4 regions of the Dactylosporangium sp. NPDC051087 genome follow, and region 4 is predicted to be linked to each of the others. Evidence: riboswitches for the same ligand, from Rfam matches in the RefSeq annotation. Region 4 holds a riboswitch; each other region holds the start of a gene.
The links. A riboswitch is a leader RNA that binds a small molecule or an ion and turns the genes downstream of it on or off. The one in region 4 is predicted to bind cyclic di-AMP.
Positions count from the first base shown of each region.

Region 1: another riboswitch for cyclic di-AMP. It lies ahead of ACZ6TV_RS47925 (hypothetical protein); the one in region 4 lies ahead of ACZ6TV_RS41795 (coiled-coil domain-containing protein).
Region 2: another riboswitch for cyclic di-AMP. It lies ahead of ACZ6TV_RS14120 (C40 family peptidase); the one in region 4 lies ahead of ACZ6TV_RS41795 (coiled-coil domain-containing protein).
Region 3: another riboswitch for cyclic di-AMP. It lies ahead of ACZ6TV_RS01585 (coiled-coil domain-containing protein); the one in region 4 lies ahead of ACZ6TV_RS41795 (coiled-coil domain-containing protein).

Region 1 covers NZ_JBVJIJ010000039.1:34,978-38,847, reverse strand. The annotation lists gene ACZ6TV_RS47930 (polyprenyl synthetase family protein) at 1-1,068, shown strand, start outside; gene ACZ6TV_RS47925 (hypothetical protein) at 1,119-1,877, opposite strand; cyclic di-AMP (ydaO/yuaA leader) riboswitch at 1,997-2,140, opposite strand; gene ACZ6TV_RS47920 (diguanylate cyclase domain-containing protein) at 2,188-3,726, opposite strand.
Region 2 covers NZ_JBVJIJ010000006.1:246,483-250,352, forward strand. The annotation lists gene ACZ6TV_RS14110 (hypothetical protein) at 1-619, shown strand, start outside; gene ACZ6TV_RS14115 (hypothetical protein) at 699-1,253, shown strand; gene ACZ6TV_RS14120 (C40 family peptidase) at 1,330-2,316, opposite strand; cyclic di-AMP (ydaO/yuaA leader) riboswitch at 2,324-2,477, opposite strand; gene ACZ6TV_RS14125 (family 78 glycoside hydrolase catalytic domain) at 2,748-3,870, shown strand, end outside.
Region 3 covers NZ_JBVJIJ010000001.1:332,411-336,280, forward strand. The annotation lists gene ACZ6TV_RS01575 (hypothetical protein) at 1-170, shown strand, start outside; gene ACZ6TV_RS01580 (DHH family phosphoesterase) at 251-1,180, opposite strand; gene ACZ6TV_RS01585 (coiled-coil domain-containing protein) at 1,268-2,242, opposite strand; cyclic di-AMP (ydaO/yuaA leader) riboswitch at 2,312-2,455, opposite strand; gene ACZ6TV_RS01590 (hypothetical protein) at 2,875-3,870, shown strand, end outside.
Region 4 covers NZ_JBVJIJ010000028.1:48,758-52,627, forward strand. The annotation lists gene ACZ6TV_RS41785 (condensation domain-containing protein) at 1-686, shown strand, start outside; gene ACZ6TV_RS41790 (HPF/RaiA family ribosome-associated protein) at 869-1,327, opposite strand; cyclic di-AMP (ydaO/yuaA leader) riboswitch at 1,542-1,679, shown strand; gene ACZ6TV_RS41795 (coiled-coil domain-containing protein) at 1,683-2,699, shown strand; gene ACZ6TV_RS41800 (LysR family transcriptional regulator) at 2,688-3,566, opposite strand; gene ACZ6TV_RS41805 (cyclase family protein) at 3,632-3,870, shown strand, end outside.

The sequences.
Region 1 (3,870 bases), on a different contig from region 4:
CTCGTGAGCGCCGGCGCCGTCGGCGGTGACCCGCACGACGCGGTGCCGGGCGCGGTGGCGGTGGAGCTGGTGCACCAGTGGTCGGTGCTGCAGCGGGACCTGTTCGACGGCGACCTGACCCGCCGGCACCGGCCGACCGCCTGGAGCGTCGTCGGCCCGCACCCGGCCACGCTGGGCGGGGAGGCGATGCTGGCCCTCGCGTTCGACGTGGCCGCGACGGGCGACCCCACGCGACGGGTCCCGCGCCCGCTGCGCCAGGCCACCCGTGCCGCACCGTTCTCCGTTTCCGCCGATGCCGATGTACCGGCAACGCCGTCCCCCGCACGAACCGGGGCGGACCGGGCACCGGCCGAAGCGCCTCGGGCGGGACGGCCCCCGGCCGGCACCGACGGCGAACCCCGCGACGGCGTGACCGCCGACCGGGTCCCCGACCCGTGCGCCGACGCCGGCCGGCGGCCGCCGGCGCCCGTCGACCGAGCGGGCGTGCGCGTCCTCGGCGACACCGTCCAGCAGCTCCTGCAGGGCCGGCACACCGAGCTCGGCACCACCACCGCCCGCCGGTCCGGCAGCGACCTGCTCCGGGACTGCATCACCGCGGTCGAGCAGCGCAGCGGCGCCCTCCTCGGCTGCGCGTGCGCGCTCGGCGCGATCGCCGGCGGCGGCGACCACGCCAGGGTGGAGCAGCTGCGGCTGTTCGGCGTGCGGCTGGGCCTGGCCGTGCAGTTCACCGAGGACGTGCAGGGCATCTGGGGCGACCCCGCCGTGACGGGCCGCCCGACCTTCCCGGACCTGCGCCGGGGCCGGCGGTCACTGCCGGTCGCCGCGGCCCTCGCCGCGGGCGCCGAAGAGCTCGACGACCTGCTGCACCGCGAGCGCCGCCTCAGCGACGCCGACCTCGAACGCGCCGCGAAGGTCATCGAGCGGGCCGGTGCCCGCACCTGGTGCGTCCAGCAGGCCGAGGATCTCCTGGCGCAGGCGCTGCTCGCCCTCGACCTGGCGATCCCGGAGCCGGCCGCGGTCGCCGAACTCGTCGCCCTGGCCCGCTGGGCCACCCGCCACCCCGCCTGAAACCGCACCGCACCGCACCGGACCGAGCCGGTGCGGTGCGGTCACGGGCCTCAGGTGAGGGCGCCGACGACCTGCGTCGCGCGGGTCGCGTGCTTCTGATACGCACCGGGGAACGCCGAGCGCTGCACCGCCTGCGCGGCCGCGGTCACGCTCATCCGCTGCCAGCCCTGCACGCGGGACAGCGCGGAGTAGAAGAGCATCGCGGAGTGCGCCGGGTCCATCAGCTCGGCCACGGTGCCCCAGCCCTGGCTGGCCCGTTGCTGGAACAGCCCGACCGAGTCGTGGTCGGACGAGACCCCCTCGTGCGGCAGCCCCAGGCTGGACGGGACGGCGGAGCTGGCGACGTTGTACAGGTCGCTCTCCTGCATCGCGGTCGCGACCGCCACGACGAGGGCCTGGTCGGGCATGCCCTGCGCCCGGCCCTGCTTGACGATGATCGCGGCGTTGTCCATCTGCCGCTGATCGAGGCCGGCGACCGGCCGGACGACGGGCGGCGCGGGCGGCGCGGGCGGCGCGGGCGGCACCGGCGGCACGGCGGGCACCGCGACGGCGAGCGGCCCGCCGGCCGGCGCCGAAACGGACGGCGAAGCGGACCCGGACGGCGACGCGGAAGCGGACGGCGAGGACGTGGCGACGGCGCCCGGCTCGGCATACGCGGAGCCGGTGAACGGCGGTGACTCGGCCGGCACCCCGGCCAGGATCGTGGCGGACAGCACGGCGACCGAGACGGTGCCGGCCTTGGCGCCGAGCAGGGCGTTGAACGCGGGCCGGCGATGTCGCGGATTGAACTGGCGTGGCAATGGCTTCACTACTGATATTTCCTCTTCGTGGCAGGCAGCATCGGCACGCCGCCAGGAGGGCGGCGCGCAGGAAGGGGGGATCAGCGGTGCGGCGTTACAAGGTCATGCGGGCGACAAGCATCGGCGCAGACTCCTTCCGTGGCCGCCTACCGGGTTAGCTGACGGGTTCGGGCGGGAAGCATCGCCCTACCGTGGCTCGGCCACGGATACACCCCAGAGGACTACGTGGGTCCCCGGCTCGCGAACGTCTCGCGACTCGACGGCGCCCGCCCGGCAGCACCCGATGGGGTGCAGGTCGACCGGAGCGGACCATCCGACCCTACTGGGCCGCTTCCGGCCGGGCCAACCGCAGCAACGGCAATCCACCCGGCGCACCCGAACGATCACCGAACGCTGTCACCCGGCCGGTCACCTCCCCGGCGTGACGGCCGCCCTTGACCAGGTACATCGCCCGGTCGGCGGCGCGCAGCGCGGCGCCCGGGTCCTCGACCGTGTCATCGATCACGGCCACGCCGACGCTGACCCGGACCCGCATGATGTGCCCCTGGTGCGTGACGGGTGCGGCGACGGAGCGCTCCAGGCGGTCGACGAGCGCGCCGAGGTCGGCGGCGGCGACGTTGCCGGTGAGCACCACGAACTCGTCGCCGCCGAGCCGGGCGACGGTGTCGGTGGGCCGTACCAGCGAGACGAGGCGCTGCGCGACGGCGACGAGGACCGCGTCGCCAGCGTCGTGGCCGAGGGTGTCGTTGACGACCTTGAAGTCGTCGAGGTCGCAGAAGAGCAGCGCACTGATCACCCGCTCGGTGCGGGCCCGCCGGATCGCGGCCGCGAGCGGCTCGGCGAAGGCGTCGCGGTTGACCAGGCCGGTCAGCGGGTCGCGGGACGCCCGCCGCACCAGGTCGGCCTCGGTCGCCTTGCGGTCGGTGATGTCCTGCACCTGCGTGATCGCGAACGCCGGCGACCCGCCGACGACCGACATCGTCGCGGAGACCCAGATCGTCTCGCCGTCACCGCGCACGCAGCGGACCTCGTAGTCGCGGATGGACCCGGAACGGCCGGCGAAGACCGCCCTGCTGCGGTCGAGGTCCTCGGGGTGGATGAGGTCGCCGAAGCGCATCGAGACGAGCACGTCCTCGTCGCGGCCGAACAGCTCGCACAGGGCGGGGTTGACCCGGATCAGCCGGGTCATGTCGGCGCCCTCCAGGCCGATCATGCACATGCCGGTGCCGGCGCCGTTGAACGCGAGCCGGAACGCGGCCTCGCTGGCCTCCAGGTGCTGGCGCTCCCGGCGCAGCGCCTCGACGAGGTTGGCGTTGTTGATCGCGATGCCGGCCTGCGCGGCGAGCATCTCCAGCAGCTCCCGCTGGAACGCGCCGGGCCGTCTGCCGTCCGCGGGCAGGTCGACGCTGAGCACGCCGACCATCGACCCGTCGGGCGCGCACAGCGGCGCGAACAGGGCGTCGAGGGGGTGCCAGCGCTCCTCGTCGGGGATGTCCTCCGCACCGCCGGCCGGGGACGGGACCCAGGACTGGATGCCGTCGTTGTGCCGCTCGTGCGGCAGGTAGCGCAGCTGCCCCCACGCGTCGGCGGCGGCGAGGTGCGCGTCGAACTCGGCCGCCGGGTACCGCACGCCGAGCAGCTCGGCCCTCGCCTCCTCGGGCCCGGCGATGGCGACCGCCTCGTACTCACCCTCGGGATGCAGGTAGTTGACCACGGCGGCGCCGAACCCGACGCCCTCGACGACGGCCTCCGCGATGCGGTGCAGCGTCTCCACGACGGTGTCGCCGGTGTTGATCCGCCCGGTGATCGTGTAGACGGAACGGATCGCGGCCATCGCCATGTCCCGATCACGATCCACGGCTCGCCTACCCCGATCCGGCCGACTCTGCACCCTCACATCGACGCAACACCGCGGATCCTAAGCAGAATCGCGCGATCCGTGCAGGGTCCACCCGGCCGAGGCGCACGCCGGGCCGGTGCCGGCGCTGGCTATCCTGCACAC
Region 2 (3,870 bases), on a different contig from region 4:
GGACGACACGCACGTGAAGTTCGACCGCCGCAAGAGCATGCCGCAGCAGGTGTCGGTCGAGATCACCGACACCACCACCGTCGTCAAGGCCGACACCACCACCGTCGCGGTCCTCGGCGGCAAGACCCCGAAGCTGCTGGACTCGCCGAAGATGTGGCACCCCACCGCCGTGTGCGGCAAGCGGGTCGCGGTCTCCATCGGCTCCGCGAAGGAGGCCCTGCACTTCAAGGAGCGCACCGGCGACGCCGACCTGACCAAGGACGGCGCGTTCCACGGCGCCGACACGATCCTCGCGGGCACGACCGTCGGCGGCAACAGCCTGCTCTTCGTCCCCGGCACCTGCCGCCCGGTCCTCTACACCACCGAGACCCGGACCTTCCAGACCGTGGACCCGGCCACGCGGGCCATCGGCAAGGACCCGATCCTCACCCTGCCCTCCGGCGGCATCGACGTGCGACTGTACGACGACCCGGAGACCTGGCAGCCGGCACCGGACAGCGAGGTGCTCGCCGCTGTCGTCGACAAGCAGGTCGTCATCGTCGACCTCAAGGCCGGCACCGCGTCGCTGGTCCCCGCCGACAACCTCGACGCCTCCTCGCGGGTCATCGCCTGGCTGTGAGGTCGGCAGCCGGGCGTGCCGGTGCCGTCGCGTCTATGATCCTTGGACTTTCACGACCACGAACGGGGAGGCGCGCGTCATGCGCATGCGCACGATGACGGCGGCACTGGTCCTTGCCCTCGCGGCCGGACTGAGCGGGGCCTGCGGCACCGACGCCGGTGAGGCGGGCAAGAACGCGGCGCCGGCCGGTGGCGCCGCGTCCGGTGCCGCGACAGGTGCCGCGTCGGGCACGGCGTCGGGCACGGGGGCGGGTGCCCCGTCCGGTGCGGCGGCGAGCCAGCCGGCCGGTGTGAAGGGGGACTCGGAGCGGATCTGCAAGGCCGTCATCGCGGCCTTCGAGGCCGAGAAGACGCAGCTGCTCGAGGTGCTCCTCAAGTTGGCGACCGCAGAGGACCAGGCCACCAAGGACAAGGCCAAGGCCGACGGGGCGGCGCTCGTCGAGCGGCTCAAGACGGCCGTCGACAAGGAGACCGCGACCGCCGACCCGAAGCTGAAGGCGGCGCTGCAGGCGCTCGTCGGGACCCTCGGCAGGATGCTCACCCCGGAGGGCGTCGCCGACCCGGACTTCGAGAAGAAGCTCGACGCGGCCACGGCCGAGGCGTCCACCTACTGCCCGGGCCTCGACGCGGCGTAGCGACAAGCACGACGGCGGGCGCCCCGCCTCAACGGGGGAGAGGCGGGGCGCCGTCGGTGCCGACTTGCGGAGGAGGTCAGCCCGGGCGGCCGTAGCCGTAGAGGCTGTCGATGTCGATCGGGGCGACCTTGACGACGGTGCGGCTGTTGGGGGCGTGGATGATCTGGTTGTTGCCGATGTAGATGCCCACGTGGCCGAGGCCGTTGTAGAAGACCAGGTCGCCGGGGACCAGCTGGCTGCGGGAGATGTGGCGCACCTTGCCCCACTGCTGGGCGGCGTTGTGCGGGAGGGTCACGCCGGCGGCTTTCCAGGCCATCATGGTCAGGCCGGAGCAGTCGAAGGTGTTCGGGCCGGCGGCGCCCCAAACGTACTTCTTGCCGAGCTGGGCCCAGGCGTAGTTGACCGCCTTGCCCGCGTTGCCGGAGACCGCCGGGGGCTTGCCCGGGTTCGTCGCCGGGGCCGTGGTCTTGGGTTTCGCGGCGGCCGCCGCGGCGGCCTCGGCCTTGGCCTGCAGGGCGTCGAGCCGCTTGATGTCGCCCTCGATCTTCTTGCGGCGGGTGGCCAGTTCGGTCTTCTGCTGGCTCTGCGCGGCGAGGGTCTCGTTGAGGCGGCGCTGCTCGGCGTCGAAGGTGTCCTTGGCCGTGCTGTAGGCGGTCAGGTCGCGCTGCTGGCTGCGGGAGATCTGCTGGAGCGTGCCGACCCGGCCGGTGAAGGCGTCGGTCGAGCTCGCGCCGAGCATGAGCGACAGGGTGCCGAGGTTGCCGCCGGACTTGTAGGCGTTGACGGCGAACGCGGTGGCCTCGTCCTGGGCGGCGTCGAGGTCGGCCTGCAGGGGCACCAGGTCGGACTGCAGTTTCGCGATCGCCGCCTGGGTGGCCTCGAGGTCGCCGTTGACCTTGTTGTACTGCTCGACGACGAGCTCGACCTCGTTGTTGCCCTTGTCGATCTGGGCCTGGAGCTCTTCCGGGGTCGGGTCCGCGCGTGCGGCACCGGCGGGCGCGATGAGCGCCGCCACCGCCAGCGCGACGACCGCGGTGCGCATGGTCGTGCGTCCGTTGAACACGGCACAGTCCTTCTTCGCGGACCGCCTACCGGGTTAGCTGACGGATTCGGGCGAGAAGAAGGCGCGCCCTACCGCGCCCCGGTGTGGCGGTGTGGCGGGCGCGGATTCACCCCATGGGACAAACCCCGGATGGTTCCCCGGCTCGTCGGCGAACGCCCGGACAGCGGGCGCGGCAGGCGACTCGGCGGCGGCTGCCCGGGCCGCCCCGGCGGGGCGACGACGTCCGGCAGCCAGCACAAACGTAACCGCGCGGAAGAGCAAAGGCGCTCGATCTAAGGCGGACTTAACGCAGACCCAAGGCGGCCCTGCGGACGACCCAGAGCAATTCGACACATTTCCAAAAAGCGTGCTGGTTCTGGAGGCGGCGGCGCTGTTAGCCTGAGGCAACGCAGAATTGAAAGGTTTCAATTCCTAACGTGAAGGACACCGCCATGTTCGTTCACAATCGCGTCGGACAATGCGTGGCCGCCGCCGTCCTCGCAGTCCCGATCACCGTCGCGGCGACCGCCGTGGCGACCACTCCGGCCGCCGCCGCGGCCGGCCAGATCGCCGTCGCCGACCTCCGCGTCGACAACACCGGCGACCCGCTCGGCACCGACAACACCCGGCCCGCCCTCAGCTGGCGGTTGTCCGCGACGGCCAACGGCGAACGGCAGACCGCCTACCGGATCCTCGTCGCCAGCACACCCGGCCGGCTCAGCCCGGGCAGCGCCGACGTCTGGGACAGCGGCAAGGTCGGCACCGGCACCTCGATCGCCGTGCCGTACGGCGGGCCCGCTCTGCAGCCCGCCCGCGCCTACCACTGGGCCGTGCAGGCCTGGGACGCCGCCGACCAGCCGTCCGCGTGGAGCGCCCCCGCCCGCTGGGAGACCGGCCTGTTCGGCACCCAGGACTGGAAGGGCGCGCAGTGGATCAGCCCCGACACGTCCACCACCGCGGCGCCGATGCTGCGCGCGACCTTCACGCTGCAGAGCAAGGCCGTGGCGAGCGCACGGGCCTACGTGCACGGGCTCGGCTTCTACGAGCTGCGGCTCAACGGCGCCAAGGTGGGCGACCAGGTCCTCGCGCCCGCCAACACCCCCTACGAGCGGCGCAACCTGTACAGCACGTACGACGTCACCGCCGCCCTGCGCGCCGGTGGCAACGCCGTCGGGTTGTGGCTCGGCGACGGCTACGGGCCGCGGTTCAGCCCGTACGGCTTCCGCTGGACCGGCCCGAGACAGGCGATCCTGCTGCTCGACGTGACGTACACCGACGGCACCCACCAGACCGTCGTCAGCGACCCGTCGTGGAAGTGGCAGACCGGCCCGATCACCGCCAACGACATCTACGCCGGCGAGACCTACGACGCCCGGCTCGAACGCACCGGCTGGGACCAGACCGGCTACAACGACACCGGATGGCGCGCCGTGCGGACCGTCGCCGCCCCGTCCGGCCCGCTGACCGCGGCGACGCTGCCGCCGATGCGGGTCGTCGCCACCCGCCCGGCCGCGCGGCTCACCCAGCCGCAACCGGGCGTCTGGGTGTACGACTTCGGCCAGAACATCGCCGGAT
Region 3 (3,870 bases), on a different contig from region 4:
TCACCGGGGACATCTCGCTCACCGCGCTGGGCCAGGAGCGCTACGACGAGATCAGTGCCGGCATCGACGGGATCACCGCCGCGCTGTACGGCGACCTGACCCCCGAGGAGCTCGACATCGCGGGCCGGGTGCTGCTGCACGTCACCGACCGGGCCAACGCGCTGGTCTAGTTGCTCAGCCCTAGTTGCTCAGCCCTAGTTGCTCAGCCCTAGTTGCTCAGCCCTAGTTGCTCAGCCCTAGTTGCTCAGCCCTAGTTGCTCAGCACGGCGGCTCTGGGAGCGCCCACCTTGGCGACGATCTCCGCGAGCACCCGCTCCGACTCGTCGTGCGGGACCTGGCAGGTGCCGGCCGCGAGATGGCCGCCGCCGCCGTACTGCAGCATCACCGAGCCGATGTCGGTCGGGGACGTGCGGTCGAGGATCGACTTGCCCACCGCGAACACCGTGTTGAGCTTCTGCTTGCCCCAGATCACGTGGATGGAGACCCGTGCCTCGGGGAACATGGCGTACACCATGAACCGGTTCCCGGCGTAGATCACCTCCTCGTCGCGGAGATCCACGACGACGACGTCCCCCTCGACGTGGCTCACCCGCCGCAGCTGGTCCACGAAGAGCTCCTGCTGCTCGCGGAACAGCTCGGCGCGCTCGGCCACGTCCGGCAGGTCGAGGATCTCCTCGACGTCCTGATGATCGATGCACGCGTCGATGAGCTGCATCATCAGCTGGTAGTTGGAGATCCTGAACTGCCGGAACCGGCCCAGCCCGGTGCGGCTGTCCATGAGGAAGTTCAGCAGCGTCCAGCCGACCGGCTGCAGGATGTCCGTGATGTCGTACTGCGCGGAATCGGCCTTGTCGACCGCCTCCATCAGCTCGTCCGACACGTTCGGGAAGCGCGGGGCGCCGCCGAAGTGGTCATAGATGACGCGGGCCGCGGACGGCGCCTCGGCGTCGATGATGTAGTTGCTCTTCTCGCCCGGGTTGCGCAGCGTCTCCGAGTGGTGGTGGTCGAAGACGAGATGGGCGCCCGGCGCGTAGGGCAGGTTCGTCAGGATGTCGTTGGGCCCGATCTCGGCCGTGCCGTCCTGGACGTCCTTCGGGTGCACGAACGTGATGTCGCCGATGAGGTCCAGGTGACGCAACAGGACGGCACACACCAGACCGTCGAAGTCGCTGCGCGTCACGAGTCGGTGCTTCACTTCGGTTTCCCCTCACGCTGCGTCGGCCGGTCGACAGTTGCCCTATCGGCCGGCCGTCCGCTGACGTGAGGGCTACAGCATGGACAGGTGCACGTGGTTCGTGTGGTCGCTGGAGGGGTCCCCGCCGACGCCGCTGTAGTGGTGCCAGCCGACCGCGGGTGTCCACACCTGTTTGAACCAGATGACGTACATGACGCCCAACCGGTCCGCGTTCTTCACGAAATAGGTCGCCAGGTTGGCCCCGTAGACCTTGTCCTCCCCGGCCGCGACCCCGCCGAAGCCGGACTTCGCCTGCACCGAGAAGTCACACGCACGGCCCTTGGGGTGCTCGTACGGACCGCTCGGCCGGTAGCAGGAGACGAACCGCTTGAAGCCCGCACCCTGCGCCTGCTGCATCGCGTGCAACGTCCGCATCGTGATGCAGCCGCTGGTCGTGGGGTCGTTCTGCTTGCAGCTCTCGGCCGACCAGCCACCGCTGGAGTTGCGCGGCGAGGGGGCGGCGAACGGCAGGTTGGCGGAGACGAAGCCGTTGCTCGGGCCGCCCGCCTGGGACAGCCCCTTCTCGGCTTCCTTCTTCTTCGCGGCCATCACGGCCACCTGCTCCTGCTGGAGCTTGACCTCGCCCTCGAGCGCGGCCTTCTGCGCCGCCTGGTCCTTCTTCAGCTGGTTGAGGTCGCGCAGCAGGTTGTCGTTGTGCCGCGCGATCTCGTCGATCGACCCGGCCCGCTCCGCGAACCCGGTCGGACTGCCCGAGTCCATCAGCGCCACGAACGTGCTCAGCGGCCCCGTCTGATACGCCGCCACGGCGATCGCGGACACCTGCTCGGTGACCCTCGCGAGCTCCGTCTCGGTCGCGGCGAGCTTGGCGGTGAGATCGGCCTGGCTCTTCACCGAGGCGTCGAACTTGTCCTTCGCCTCGATCCACGCGCGGGTGCTCTCGTCGAGGACCTGAGCGAGCGTCGCGTTGGATCCTTCGTCGCCCGTGTCGTCACCCGGCTCGGCGCCGGCGGGCGCGGCGGCCACCGCGCACAGGGCGACCGTCGTCATGGCCGTCACGGCCGCCATCAGGGCGGCGGAAATCCGCCGTCCGGGATGTCGTGATGACATCTGGCTCGTTGTTCCTTCCGTCGGCCGCCGACCGGGTTAGCTGACGGGTTCGGGACGGAACGATCCCTACCGCGGTCACCCGCGGATTCACCCCAGTTACGGTTGGGTCCCCGATTCGCCGGGTTCGCACCGGCGATTAGGCGGCAGTCCTGTCCGGCGCCGCGGGGGCGGCGCCCTGTCGGACGAGACCGACGGCCAGCCTACCCAGGGCTATTCGCCCGCGCAGCGCACCGATTGTGCGCCGCTGTGACGCACCTCTCGAAACGGTGCCATCCCAGCAGGTCGCCTAAGCCTGCCAAAAGAAAACCACGTGACGCAAATCACTGAATCGATGCTGCGCGTTGCGCAACCGCCGTCGTTCTACGCAACCCGGTGATCGCTCAGCGTCACTGCTGACCTGCTCTTCTTCGAACACGCCAGCTCTTTTTCGAACACGAACGGGTGCGATACCGGGCATTGTGCTTGCTGGCTCCCCGGTCGGGTACGGGTCCTGGTTGACGCGCTTGCGTGGCTTCGCGCGGGTGCTCTTCGTCGATCGTTTCGTCGATCCGTTTCGTTGATCGGCCCATTCGTTGATCGACCTCTTCGAGCAACTCGCGGACTTCCAGCCGACCGAGATCAACCGATCGGAGCAGGAATACGGACTGCAGGACCGCTCGACCACGTTCTCAGACGCCATCGAAGAGCTCAACGGCAAGATTTCCAACACGACGCTCACCCACGTCCTCGGCGACATGAACCACAGCGCCCAGGCGCCCTGTGGGGTGCCGCCGACCGCGGACTCGACCCAGTTCTGCTGGAACGACGAGGACAACGACGGCACCACCTGGATCCCGCAGGGCATCACCGGCTCGTGGGACGCCGACGCCGACGGCCGCTGGAACGGGCACCGGGTCATCGCGGCCACCTGGTATGACGACAAGGGCCGCGACGGCACGAACCGAGGCAGCCGCATCACGTTCGTCAACTACGACGACTCCGGCAAGCCGGAGTACCGGCACGTCCTGCTCGTCGTGCCCTTCCGCAACGGCAACAACTTCCAGGCCGTGAAGTCCCACGTCGGCGGCATCGCGTGGGTCGGCCACCACCTGTACGTCGCCGACACTTACGCCATCCGCGTCTTCGACCTGCACACCATCTGGCGCACCAGGGCCGACGCGTCGCGCAAGAAGATCGGCATCCACGACAAGAAGGCCTACGCGGCGGACTACCGGTACGCGATTCCGCAGATCGGCTACTACACGCCGCAGGTGCAGCCGCCGGACCGCCGGCTGCGCATCTCGTCGATCAGCCTCGACCGCAGCAGCTCACCGAACTCCCTGATCACCGCCGAGTTCAAGAAGGATCTCGGCGGCGTCAACTCGCCCAAACCGGCGAACGCCCGGATCGTCCGCTGGGACCTCGACAAGGACGGCAAACTCACCGGGTCCAGTGCCGCCTACGTGACGTCCCGCGCCAACATCAACGGCGCCCTCACCATCGGCGACGGCCCCGATTTCGTCCTGAGCACCAGCGAGTACGGCCGCCGACCCGGCTGGCTGCACCGCGCGGACATCGGCTCCTCGAAC
Region 4 (3,870 bases):
ACCAGAACGCCCTGTTCCGGCTCGCCTTCGACATCCACCCCGGGCAACCCGACGCCCGCGCGGCACGAGACGACGCCCGGGCCGAGCAATCCAGCGTCCGCGGCGAGCAAGGCAGCGTCCGCGGCGAGCAAGGCAGCGTCAGCGCCGAGCAAAGCAACGTCCGGGCCGAGCAGGGCAGCGTCCGCGCCGGGCAACACGACGCCCGCCCCGCGGAACGTGCCGAGGAGACCGTCGGCGAGCTGCTGCGCCGCGCTTCGGATGCCGCGATGGTGGCGTACGCCCACTGCGAATACGACCCGGCCAAGCTCGAAGCCCTCTTCGCCGACGTCGCCGCCGACCGCGGGATCACGCCCGACGGCTACTGCTTCTTCAACGACACCCGCTTCTCCGCCCAGGACCAGTCACCGCCCGCGCTCCCGTCCGACCTCCCCGAGGCGATCCACGCGGCGCTCCCGGCGACGAAGCTGCGCGCCCCCGTCATCGACCGCACCCCGAAGGGCGCGAACTTCTTCATGTTCCTCACCGACCTCGGCGACACCGCGGAACTGATGCTGTGCGCGGAGCACGGCTTCCTCGGCGAACGCGGCCCCCTCGGCTTCCTCGCCGGCCTCGAACGGCTCATCGTCAGAGCCACCCTCGACGAGCACGCCACCACCAGGCTCCTCTACCGCGAAGCCACCCTCTGACCTCGAACCGACACGTCACCGAGAACCAAGAACACCCCAACCCAGGAGCACCCGAACCGAAGAAGCACCCGGGCCAAGGAAGCACCCGGGCCAAGGAAACACCCGGGCCCAAGGAAACACCCGGGCCAAGGAAACACCGCGGGGCACGGACCGACGTCCGCGCCCCGCGATCGAACCGAGCGTCAGGCGGTCCGCTCCTGCTGATCCGGGACGACGGCGTCGGCGCCGACGGAGGCCGCGTCCAAAGGCGGGGTCAGCTCGGGCGAGATGACGTCGTTGATGGTGGTCTCACGAAGGTGACGGTTGTGCCGCGGCTCCTGGCGGGTCTTCACGTCGCTCAGCCGGCGGCGCAGGTCGTCGCGGACATCGTTGATCGCGGTGTGCAGGTCCTCCTCCGACGATGTCGTGACGATCTTCTGGTGGCCGGCGATCCAGCACTCCAGGGTCACCTTCTGTCCACGGGCGGACCGGTCCTTCACCGACACCTCGAGCTCGGTGGAGTCGACGGGAAACCCGGCCAGGTAGCTGTCGAGCGTGGCGAACTGCTCGGCGATCCAGACCCTGTCCCCCTGGGAGAAGCCCGCGCCGACGCGCAGGCAGTCCTCGACGGTGGCCGGTGTGCTCGTAGCACTTCTCGACATGTCCGAGACCCCTTCCGTTGCTTGCCTTGACCAGGTCCGCTTACCCCGCAATGACCCTGTTCATGTCCCCCAAACCTTCCTAGGAGGCTAGTTTACCACCGTTCCGACCACCCGGCCGACCGCCACCGGGACGTCGCCAACGGTCCGCGCAAAGGGTGAAAGCGCAGGTGGTTAGGGTCTTCGCGGCCCCGCTCGTAGGCACCGACCGTGCCGGCGAGGGCCGCCGCCGAGCCGTGCCCAGCGGGCCGGGGAACCACGTTCTTGGGGTGAATCCGCTCGAATCGGAGCGGTAGGGGCGACTGTTCCGTCCCGAATCCGTCAGCTCACCCGGTAGGCGGCCGATGGAGGGAACAGTATGTCCAGACCTCCGTGGATCGTCGCCGCCCTGACGGCGCTCGCGATCCTCCTGACCCCGGCCGCGGTGCTCGGCACGGCTTCACCGGCGAACGCCAGTGAGGGTGGCGACCCTGCGCTCATCAAGAAGCTCGACGAGACCAACCGTGCGTACATCGACGCGCAGAACGTCCTGACGGCGTCGCTCGCCCGGCAGGCGACCCTGAAGCAGCAACAGGACGAGCTGGAGCCGCGGTACGCCAGGCTCCGCGACGACACCCAGTCGATGTCGGTCGCCGCGTACCAGAACGGCGGCGGCCTGCGCAGCGCGGCCACGCTGCTCGACAGCGGTACACCCGGAGTGTTCGCCGACCGGGTGAGCACCCTGGAGGTCATCGCGCGCGGCAACGCCGAGCAGCTCAAGCAGGTGACGAAGACCCGCGAGGAGCTGACGAGGACGAAGGCGACCATCGACGCCGAGGTCGCCAAGCAGCAGGCCAGCATGGCGGTGATGGCGAAGCAGAAGGCCGAGCTCGAAGAGGCCCTCGCCCAGGCGAGGAACGCCGTCGACGCGTCCACCACGTGGAGCGGCAACACCACCGCCAAGACCGCTGAGGCCGCGCCCCGGCGGGCCGACGGTTCCTGGCCGGCCGAGTCGTGCGGCGCCGAGGACCCGACGACGTCGGGCTGCCTGACCCCGCGGACGCTGCACGCCCTGCAGCAGGTGCGGAAGGCGGGCTTCAGCCACTTCGTGTCGTGCTGGCGGCCGCCGGGCGAGCCGTACGAGCATCCCAAGGGCCGGGCCTGCGACTTCGCCGCCGACGCGAAGGGCTTCGGCGGTGTGGCGACCGGCGCGTCGAAGGAGTACGGCACGCAGCTCGCCGCCTGGCTGGTGAAGAACGCCCAGGGGCTCGGCGTCATGTACGTGATCTGGTTCAAGCAGATCTGGACGCCCGCGGGCGGCTGGCACGCGTACGGCAGCGGTCAGGGCGACCCGAGCAGCGACCACACCAACCACGTGCACATGTCAATCTACTAACGCCGCCAGCAGCGCCGACACCGCCGGCAGGGCCGCCCTGCCGGCGGTGACCAGCGCGTCCAGCCGGCGCGCGCCGGCGACCGGGAGGTCGGTCACCCGCACCTGCAGCGAGGACACGTCCCGCAGCGCCAGGTCCGGCGCGATCGTGGCGCCGTGCCCCGCCGCGACCAGCGCGAGCACCACGGGATAGTCGACGCACGCGTGCGTCCGGCGCGGGGTGAAGCCGCGCTCCCGGCCGAGCCGGTCCAGGATCTGCCCGGTCGTCGAGGACGGCGGCCCGGCGACCCACGGCCGGTCCACGAGGTCGCCGTACGAGTGCACCGGCGGCCAGTCGGCGGGCACCACGACCCGGTACGGGTCCTCGCCGAGCGGCACGACGCTGACCTGCCGCCGCGACTCCAGGCCCAGCGACGCGTCCCGCTCGGTGATCGTCACGTCGAGGCCGCCGAGCCGCAGCTCGCGCAGCGCGGGCGGGCCGTCGAGCTCGGTGATCGAGCAGGTCACGTCCGGATGGTCGCGGGCGAGCGTGGCCAGGGCCGGGATCAGCATGTGCCGGATCACGGTCGCGAACGCCCCCACCCGGACCAGGCCGGCGGCGCGGCCGGACATGGCGGCCAGCTCCCGCTCCGCCTCGGCGAGCTCCCGCTCGATCGCCTCGGCCCGGGCGGCGAGGACCCGGCCGGCCGCGGTCAGCACGGCGCGCCGCCCGGACCTGTCCACCAAGGGCCGGCCGACGGCGTGCTCCAGGTGCGCGAGCTGCTGCGACACCGCCGACGGGGTGACGTGCAGCGCGGTCGCGGCGCCGGCGAGGGTCCCGCGCCGGGCGATCGCGGCGAGCACCGCGAGGCGGCGCGGATCAAGGTTCAATGCAGTCCCGCTTCAGTCCAACTGTAGGAAATCTCGCTCACACGTTAGCTGCGCTGTCTGCCACGATGCGAGGCGTGAGTCGTTTCATCGAGCTGAGCCACCCCATCCACGCCGGTCTGGTCACCTATCCCGGCATGCCCGGGCCCGTGATCAGCGACTACCTGTCCCGGGAGGACGCCCGCGGCAGGTATGCGCCCGGCACCGACTTCCAGATCGGCCGCATCGACCTGATCGCCAACACCGGCACGTACCTCGACACACCCGCGCACCGGTTCGAGGGCCGCGGCGACCTCACCGACGTCCC